DNA from 3 places in the Priestia sp. HNGD-A6 genome. Region 1 is predicted to be linked to each of the others. Evidence: riboswitches for the same ligand, from Rfam matches in the RefSeq annotation. Region 1 holds a riboswitch; each other region holds the start of a gene.
What was found. A riboswitch is a leader RNA that binds a small molecule or an ion and turns the genes downstream of it on or off. The one in region 1 is predicted to bind cobalamin.
Positions count from the first base shown of each region.

Region 2: linked by a shared signal. The riboswitch ahead of SCI76_RS16105 (ribonucleoside-diphosphate reductase subunit alpha) and the one ahead of SCI76_RS25635 (cobyric acid synthase) in region 1 are both predicted to bind cobalamin.
Region 3: linked by a shared signal. The riboswitch ahead of nikA (nickel ABC transporter substrate-binding protein) and the one ahead of SCI76_RS25635 (cobyric acid synthase) in region 1 are both predicted to bind cobalamin.

Region 1 covers NZ_CP138621.1:4,926,264-4,929,469, reverse strand. Annotated here, with positions in the region: gene SCI76_RS25640 (iron ABC transporter permease) at 1-112, opposite strand, end outside; gene SCI76_RS25635 (cobyric acid synthase) at 318-1,844, opposite strand; cobalamin riboswitch at 1,936-2,116, opposite strand; gene SCI76_RS25630 (YdcF family protein) at 2,264-2,827, shown strand; gene SCI76_RS25625 (APC family permease) at 2,886-3,206, opposite strand, start outside.
Region 2 covers NZ_CP138621.1:3,154,524-3,157,729, forward strand. Annotated here, with positions in the region: gene menC (o-succinylbenzoate synthase) at 1-680, shown strand, start outside; cobalamin riboswitch at 958-1,144, shown strand; gene SCI76_RS16105 (ribonucleoside-diphosphate reductase subunit alpha) at 1,277-3,206, shown strand, end outside.
Region 3 covers NZ_CP138621.1:2,281,706-2,284,911, reverse strand. Annotated here, with positions in the region: gene ftsZ (cell division protein FtsZ) at 351-1,355, shown strand; cobalamin riboswitch at 1,358-1,548, shown strand; gene nikA (nickel ABC transporter substrate-binding protein) at 1,693-3,206, shown strand, end outside.

The sequences.
Region 1 (3,206 bases):
TTAACGAAACTGTACCAATAAATACTCCCATAATCACCGAAGTACATACAATAAATAAACTGACTATGTATAAAATAGATGCTTTGTTTAAAAAAATACGTTTAAAAATCAATACTTTCAGCTCCTCTAGGAAACGAGGCGTGATGTTTTACATTACATTAACCATTCATTTTCCTGTCCATAAACCATGTTTCCATCCTACATAGTATTGGAAACAATCATCTTTTATTTGTTACGAGTGCTAGACTGTTGAACTAGGCAACGTAGAATAGCGTACTAAAGTTCTCGGTGAAAAAACAAGCGAAAACCTCTACAAGCTACACTTTTTGTGCTTGCTCCGGGCTTTTATAGTTGTCTATTAAATGATACAGCTTTTCCATATCTACAGCTTCTCTCACATATGCTGCTGCTTTTGAAAAAGACTCCTCTTTTTGCAGGCGACTGTTGAATGTATCCGTAATAGGCGGCAATTTTTTATGTTTACGAATTTGATTAAGCAAAGCTCTACGCAAAGCATCGTTATGAAACACATCATGAACATACGTGCCAATGATGTTGTCTTTAACCGTTCCTTCTTTTTGATCATCTACCACCGCAAAGGCTTCCGTTATGCTTTTAGAAACCGTCTTTCCCATATGAATTTCATAGCCTTCAATCGAAACCTTCTCACTCTCTAACTGAACATATCCAGAAACTCTTTCTGTTTTTTTGCTGGTTGTCATAACGGTTTCCACTGGAAGCAAACCCAGCCCTTTAATAGATTCAATCCGGGACTCTACTGCATCGGGGTCCGTAATTGTCTCGCCTAACATTTGATATCCCCCGCAGATGCCAATAACGTGAGCGTTCGTTGCGTTCAAGACTTGATTAATGGCTAGAGCCAGGCCGCTTTCTTGTAAAAACTGCGCATCTTCAATCGTATTTTTGCTTCCTGGTAAAACAATTAAATCAGGCGTACCTAGTTGTGATGGCTTGGTTACAAGTCTCACATGACAGTCTTCTTCTAAGCTTAGAGGATCAATGTCTGTAAAATTTGAGATGCGAGGATACGAGATAACCGCAATATCGATTTCTTTTAACGGATTCACAAGCGTTGAGTAATTTCTGAGTGATAGCGAATCTTCAGCGTCAATTTCCACGTCGTGCATATAAGGAATCACTCCTAGTACCGGAACTCCCGTGTATTCTTCAAACCACTTCAACCCCGGTTTTAAAAGCTCTAAGTCTCCTCGGAATTTATTGATTAACACTCCAATTACTCTAGGTTTATGTTCATCTGGAAGCAATTGAAGAGTACCCACCAGACTCGCAAAAACCCCTCCTTTATCAATGTCTCCTACTAACACAACAGGGGCTTGGGCTATCTTTGCTACGCGCATATTTACCAGTTCCCGATCGTTCAAATTCACTTCAGCAGGACTTCCAGCACCTTCAATCACAATTCGATCATAATGATTGGCAAGCTCTTTATAAGACTCCGTGATAACGTTCAAACCTTCATTAAAAAATTCTTGCCGATACTGAAAAGCAAACATATTACGAAGCGGCTTTCCATGAACGACAATTTGAGATTCATGATCACGAGTTGGTTTAATTAAAATAGGATTCATATTGGTTGTTGCTTCTACTCCAGCCGCTTCAGCTTGAATTCCTTGCGCTCTTCCAATTTCTTTTCCATCCATTGTAATGTATGAATTAAGCGCCATATTTTGCGATTTAAACGGTGCAGTTTGATAGCCGTCTTCTTTAAAAATACGGCAAAACGCTGTAGCAATCATGCTTTTTCCAGCGTCTGAGTGCGTTCCTTGAATCATAAGAGGTTTTCCTTTTTTCACTTTTTCCACTCCCTATCACATAAAAAAACCTTAACTGTAAAAGTCAAGGTTTGGTCATGCGCTCATTAACACATTGTCTTGACTTATTTCTCCCACCGAAAAATAAGGGGTTTTTAAAAGCAGGTCTCCTGGCTTATGCTTCATTTTACTTCTGCATCCTTCCTAGTTTGACTAGTGGGTCTTTGCAGGTTCATCCACATTTACAGTAGCGGGGGCTGCACCGGATTTACACCGATTTCCCTATTATCCTCCTTAGAGGCACTTTTAAAATCATTTATTCTTTATTGTAACGAATTTTATAACCATTCACAATAACGATTTTCTTCTATTATTATATATTACTGTGTTTATACTTATTTGGGTCTCGTATGCTATAATAACAATTATTTTCCAAACATCTTATGAAATAGCTAGGAAGGTGCTCGTAGTTGAAGAAAAAAATCATTTATATCTTTATTAGTTTGCTTGTTCTTTACATAGCAATCATGTCTTTTTGTATGTATCAAACCGCTCATCAGCCTGTTCCGCAAAAAGCAGATTATGTGCTCATTTTAGGTTCCAAAGTAGACGGAGATCAAATGTCTCCTAGTTTAAAAGAACGAGCAAAAACGGCTTTATCTTATTTAAAGACTCATAAACAAACAAAAGTTATCGTAACGGGTGGAAAAGGATCCGATGAAGAAATTTCTGAAGCAGAAGCAGCCTATCGTTTTCTACGAAAAGAAGGAATTAAAAAGAATCGAATGATAAAAGAGGATCAGTCAACTTCTACTTTTGAGAATTTCACTTTCACTAAAAAGAAAGTTGATATTCAACACAAAAAAGTCGTGCTTGTTAGCAGTGATTTTCATTTATTTCGCGCCTCTATTATTGCCAAGCGTCAAGGTTTTGACGTTTATCCTTTAGGTGCAAAGACACCAAATTCAATTAAACTTCAAGCCTACTTTCGTGAGTATGCTGCTATCTTAAAAACGTGGCTGTTTGATAAATAAATAGAGTACACCCCTATACAAACGAAAAACACGGCATGAATTCATGCCGTGTTTTTTATTAATCATCCGTATCGATAACTGCTTTTGGTAAACCCGTGTATTTCGCCCAGTAGAAAATACCGATTGAAACAAGAGCAATTAAAATTAAGTCAAGCGGGTTGCTTAGCACACCTTGTCCTCCACCAAATGAGCCTAGGTAAGAGATAACAAGCATAATAATATAATAAGCAACTAGCCACCAAGCAGATTTAAGCTGCTGTGCAAATTTTACAACGTCAGTTGGTACGTATTTCTTAAATGCTACGTAGATAACAACCATTAGAAGCTGTGATCCTAGAAGCCAAGAAATTGTCGTCCATCCTGACCAATATACGATGTA
Region 2 (3,206 bases), 1.8 Mb from region 1:
TTTCCATCATGAAAGAACAAATAAAGACTTATATGAAAGATGGTTATAAGCGCTTTAAAGTGAAAATTAAGCCAGGCGCTGACTATGAGCTACTGAAACAAATTCGAGATGAATTTCCAAGCATTCCTCTTATGGCTGATGCCAATTCAGCCTATAAGTTAAGCGATAGTGATTCATTGAAAAAACTAGATGAATTGAATTTAATGATGATCGAACAGCCGTTAAGTTCGGATGATATCCTTGATCATCGATTATTACAAAAGCAAATGAAGACGCCGATTTGCTTAGATGAAAGTATTGTGAGCTATGAAGATGCACGTCATGCAATCGAACAAAAAAGCTGCAAGATTATCAATGTGAAAATCGGTCGAGTTGGCGGAATGTCTGTAGCAAAAAAAATTCATGATTTATGCGCCCTACACGGTGTAAGGCTTTGGGTTGGCGGAATGTTAGAAGCCGGGATTTCACGAGCTCATAATATCGCCCTTGCCACACTGCCTTCTTTCACGATACCAGGTGACATTTCTGCGTCGTCTCGCTATTGGGAAAAAGATATTATTAAGCCCGAAGTAGAGGTAGAAGCCGGAGTAATAAAGGTGAAGGAAAAACCGGGGATCGGATACGATATTGATAAAAAGTTTATCAAAACAATCACAGCATTTGAAAAAGAATACAAATAATTAAAAACCGTTTTTTATGAAAAACGGTTTTTTATTGATGTTGGCAATGTTTAGTAGAAAAATAGGACAAATTTTTTAAAAAGAGCACATTGTTCCATCAAGCGTGTCAAAACATGTTATGATGGAGTAGTTTGATGAAAAAAGTCGAAGGATTTTATCGTAAAAAACAAAATTATTTTTGAAAATAGGTTGATAGTTTTCTAAGTTGTCCTATATAATGTGTTTATAACATAACACAATATGTTGTTTGTTAAACAATAATAAAATACTATATTTTGTGTTTTCCAGTGAAAAAGGTGTCTGATAAAAAGACTTAAAAGGGAATTTGGTGAAAATCCAAAGCTGTCCCCGCAACTGTGAATGCTGATGAAATAAGGAAATCCACTGTGAGTAAACATCATGGGAAGGCCTTAAAGTAAAAAGAAGCATAAGTCAGGAGACCTGCCTTTTTTATGTCGTTTTATCTTCTTCGGGAGGTGAGAGGGTAGAGCGAGGATTGAGAAAAGACTTAGTGTCTTCTTCTATCTTCGTTCTATTCGCTCACCGAGGTACGGTGAGCGATTTTTTATTTTGAAGTGAAGAGAGGAGCCATATTTATGGTGAATACATTAAAGCCTACAATTCTACATGAATTAACTGCATATATTGAACGTTTAAAAAAAGAATTTACGCAGCTTGATTTTTCTTTGTATGAGGAAAAGGTTATTCAAACTGTTACAGTAAAGGAAAATATGACGGACGAAAAGGTTGCAAACGTACTAATTTTGGCAGCCCTAGAGCGTATTTCAATGGAAGAACCAGATTGGACGTACGTGGCGGCAGACGTCTATTTAAACGAACTATATCGAAAAGCAGCGGACAACCGAGGTTATGATAAAAAAGAGAAGTACGGTTCGTTTTATCAGCTTATTCAAGAACTAACAAAAATCGGCATTTATAATAAACAGCTATTAAAAACATATACAGAAGAAGAAATTAATGAAATTGCTTCAGTCATTATTCCTGAACGCGATCGTTTATTTACATACATTGGATTGCTGACATTAGCAGATCGCTATTTAGCGACATCACATGATAAGCGTGTATACGAATTACCGCAAGAACGTTTTCTTATCATTGCTATGACGCTGATGTCTCAAGAAAAGAAAGAAAATCGAACAGCATTAGTAAAAGAAGCGTACTGGGCGCTTTCTAGTCTATATATGACGGTTGCCACACCAACACTCTCAAACGCAGGAAAGAGCTACGGACAGCTATCTAGCTGCTTTATTGATACGATTGATGACAGCTTACGCGGTATTTATGATAGCAATACAGATTTGGCCACGCTTAGTAAAAATGGAGGCGGAATTGGTGTCTACCTCGGTCATATTAGAAGCCGAGGAAGTGATATAAAAGGTTTTAAAGGCGTATCATCAGGAACAATTCCATGGATGAAACAGCTAAATAATACGGCTGTAAGTGTCGATCAGCTAGGTCAACGACAAGGAGCTATTGCCGTATATTTAGACGTTTGGCATAAAGACATTTTTTCATTCTTAGACGCGCGTTTGAACAATGGTGATGAACGCCAGCGCACGCATGATTTATTCACTGGCGTATGTTTGCCAGATTTGTTTATGGAAAAAGTAGAAGCACGTGAAGACTGGCACTTATTCGATCCTCACGAAGTTCGTACGCTGATGGGCTACTCGTTAGAAGATTTTTATGATGAAGAAGAAGGCAGCGGTTCGTTCCGCACTCGTTACGCTGAGTGTGTAAACAATGAACAGCTTTCAAGAGAAACAGTGCCTGCTATTGAGATCTTCAAGCGCATTATGCTTTCGCAGCTTGAAACCGGAACTCCTTATATGTTCTATCGTGATACGGTTAACCGAGCTAATCAAAACCGACACGCGGGCATGATTTACTGCAGTAACTTATGTACAGAAATCACGCAAAACCAAAGTACAACGGTCGTAACAGAGGAAATTACGGAAGACGGAAAAATTATTATTACAAAGAATCCGGGCGATTTTGTTGTATGTAATCTTTCTTCTATTAACTTAGCGAGAGCCGTAACTGAAGATGTACTTGAACGTTTAATTCCAATTCAAGTACGCATGCTTGATAATGTTATTGAGTTAAATGATTTGCCGGTACTTCAAGCAAAGCTAACGAATCAAAAGTACCGCGCAGTAGGGCTTGGCACATTTGGCTGGAACCATTTGCTTGCCTTAAAGAAAATAGCATGGGAGACAGATGAAGCGGTAGCATATTGCGATGAATTGTATGAACAAATTTCTTACTTAACCGTGCAGGCAAGCATGAACTTAGCTAAAGAAAAAGGCGCATATCCATTATTTAAAGGCTCAGATTTTGAGTCAGGCGCTTATTTTGAAACACGTGAATACACGAGCGAAGCGTGGAGTGAACTGCGTAGCGAAGTTCAAAGCAATGGGATAAGAAATGGATATTTAATGGCTGTAGCACCTAATTCATCAACATCTATTATCGCGGGTTCTACGGCAAGTATTGATCCGATTT
Region 3 (3,206 bases), 2.5 Mb from region 1:
TTATCTAGAGAAGCCCTTATTTCTAAGGGCTTTTTCTCATTTTGTCTATAAAAATATTATTCTCTTAGTCACATCTTACTCAAAATTAAATACAGACATCTGTCAAATGAATGATACAATAAGCTTATATGCCGTTTTGAGTGGGAAAACCAAAAAAGAGTTCGGCGTACTAACTTCAGAACAACAATAATTTTACATAAAGATGTAAAGATTTAAAGGTTAAAAGAGAAATGTATAAAATCTGTAAAACAAAAGAACAGTTACGCGTTAAATATAGGAGTAAAAGGTTCTTCACGTGTTTTTTCGGATAATAAGAGAAAGTAATTTTGATCATTGAGGAGGAACTTAGAATGTTTGGATTTGATGCAGATGTATCGCCATTAGTGCGAATTAAAGTAATTGGAGTCGGCGGTGGAGGAAATAACACCGTTAACCGTATGATTGAACATGGTGTACAAGGGGTAGAATTTATCGCCGTTAATACGGATGCTCAGGCGCTTAATTTATCTAAAGCAGATGTGAAAATGCAGATTGGTGCGGCATTAACGCGAGGATTAGGTGCAGGAGCTAATCCAGAAGTAGGAAGAGAAGCTGCAGAAGAAAGCAGAGAGCAAATTCAAGAAGTACTGCAAGGCGCAGATATGGTATTCGTAACAGCTGGCATGGGGGGAGGCACTGGTACTGGAGCAGCTCCGGTTATTGCCCAAATTGCCCGTGAACTAAATGCTTTAACAATTGGAGTAGTTACTCGCCCTTTCAAGTTTGAAGGAAATAAACGTACCAAGCAAGCAGTAGGCGGTATTACTGCGATGAATGAATCGGTAGATACCCTTATTGTCATTCCAAACGACCGCTTGCTTGAAATCGTTGATAAAAAGACACCTATGCTTGAAGCATTCCGTGAAGCAGATAATGTTCTTCGCCAAGGTATTCAAGGTATTTCAGATTTAATCGCTGTTCCGGGGCTGATTAACCTTGACTTTGCTGATGTAAAAACAATTATGTCTAATCAAGGATTTGCGCTTATGGGTATCGGACGAGCTTCGGGATCAGATCGAGCAATTGAAGCAGCGAAAAAAGCGATTTCTAGTCCGCTGCTAGATGCATCGATTGATGGAGCAAGAGGCGTGCTGCTGAACATTACGAGCGGCAGCAGCCTGAGTCTTTACGAAGTACAGGAAGCAGCAGATATTGTCACGTCCGCTTCTGATCAGGACTTAAATATGATTTTTGGATCTGTGATTAATGAAGATTTAAAGGACGAAATGATGGTAACCGTTATTGCCACTGGATTTGATGATGAAGATATTTCACCATCAGCTTCCACTTCTAGAGTTTCAAGAGCACGCTACTAAATTAAATAACCAGCTTTTATGGTGGCAATTGTTTTTCAATTGCCTTAAAAGGGAATCCGGTGAAAATCCGGAGCGGTCCCGCCACTGTAACAAGGAGCCTTATGTCAAAAAGCCACTGTCTATTTAGAGACGGGAAGGCGGTATAAGGCAATGACTTGAAGCCAGGAGACCTGCCATAAATCGCAGCACACAATAACCTACGAGGATAGGGAGGTGTTTTGGCAGAATCAAAAATACGATAAACAAGGGATACGTTTATCTGAATTTGTTGTGAAGGCAAGCACTTCTTTTTAGAAGTGCTTTTTTTTGTGTATTAAAATAGAAGGTGGAAAAATGAATGATAAATAATAAAAAACTTGTATCTATGATATTTCTCGTGTTACTTTGCCTCACTGCTTGCGCTCCTAATGAAGAGAGCGTAAGTATAAAAGAAAGAAAGAAAACGGATAAAAGTGTGACGTTTTTATTTAATTTTACATCTGCAACGCTTGATCCTCATACGGACGATAATTATACAGCAGTTCGTGGGGGAGTAGGGGAGACGCTTGTTAAAATCAACGACGATTTAAAAATAAAGCCTTGGCTTGCTGAAAAGTGGGAAACGAAAGATAACGGCCTTATATGGACATTTATGATAAGAAAGAACATCATGTTTCAAAACGGAAAAGCGCTGGATGCAAATGCCGTTAAGTCTTCTCTTCAAAGAACGATAGACCAAAGTTATGCGATGAAAAACGCTTTAAATATTAAAGAAATGAAAGCGAACAGTCATGCGCTGACAATTACATTAAAAGAACCAATGCCTAAATTTCCTTCTGAATTAGTGCATCCAAATACAGCTATTATAGATGTTGATGCTTCTAATATAGCTAAGAAGCCCATTGGTACGGGTCCATTTCGCGTCTTGTCTTTTGATCAAGGAAATCAAGTAAAATTAGAAAGATATGAAAATTATTGGGGTGGAAAAGTGAAATTGAAAAGTGCGATCTTTGGATTTAACGAAGATGCTAATGCGCGAGTTGCTGCTCTTCAATCTGGAACAGCCGATATTATTTATCGCCCGCCTTTAGAAAGCTTGGGCACTTTACAAACAGATCCGTCTTTTAAAGTAAGTGGAGTACCTAGTGTGCGCACCCATTTATTGCTTTACAATCAAACCAATGACGCATTAAAAGACGAAAATGTAAGAAAAGCTATCGATACCTTATTGAACCGAAAAGAAATTGTTAGCAGCATCATGAACAATCAAGCGGCAGCGGCTCGAGGTCCATTTTTACCCCAATTTCCTTTTGCTGATAGTACTGCTAATGAGCAAAGAGGTATGACATCTGCTAAAAAATATTTAGAGAAAGCAGGCTATCAAATCAAAAATGACAAAGCAATCAAAAATGGAAAGCCACTATCGCTCTCTCTTGTCACATACAGTTCTTTGCCAGAACTGCCTTTAATTGCTCAGCTTCTACAGTCTAATGCCAAAGAGTTAGGAATTACTATTAAGATTCACCTAGTTGAAGATAGCGATGAATATGTAATGGCAAAAGATGATTGGGATTTAGCATTGTACAGCCTTATCACAGCACCTAGAGGAGATGCCAGCTATTATTTAAGTACGAACTATTTGCCCGGCGGTGGTTTAAATGCCAGCCGGATTAATGATGATACGCTAACAAAAATGATAGAACAGTTAAATTCAACAGTAGATGACGCAAAACGAGATCAGTTAGCCAAACAAGCAACCGCTTTGATTAATAGAAAAATGCTGACGTCATCGATTGTACATCCAAACATTGTTGTTGCTTATAATCAAAAAGTGAAAAACTGGACAACAAATCCAAGCGAGTATTATATGCT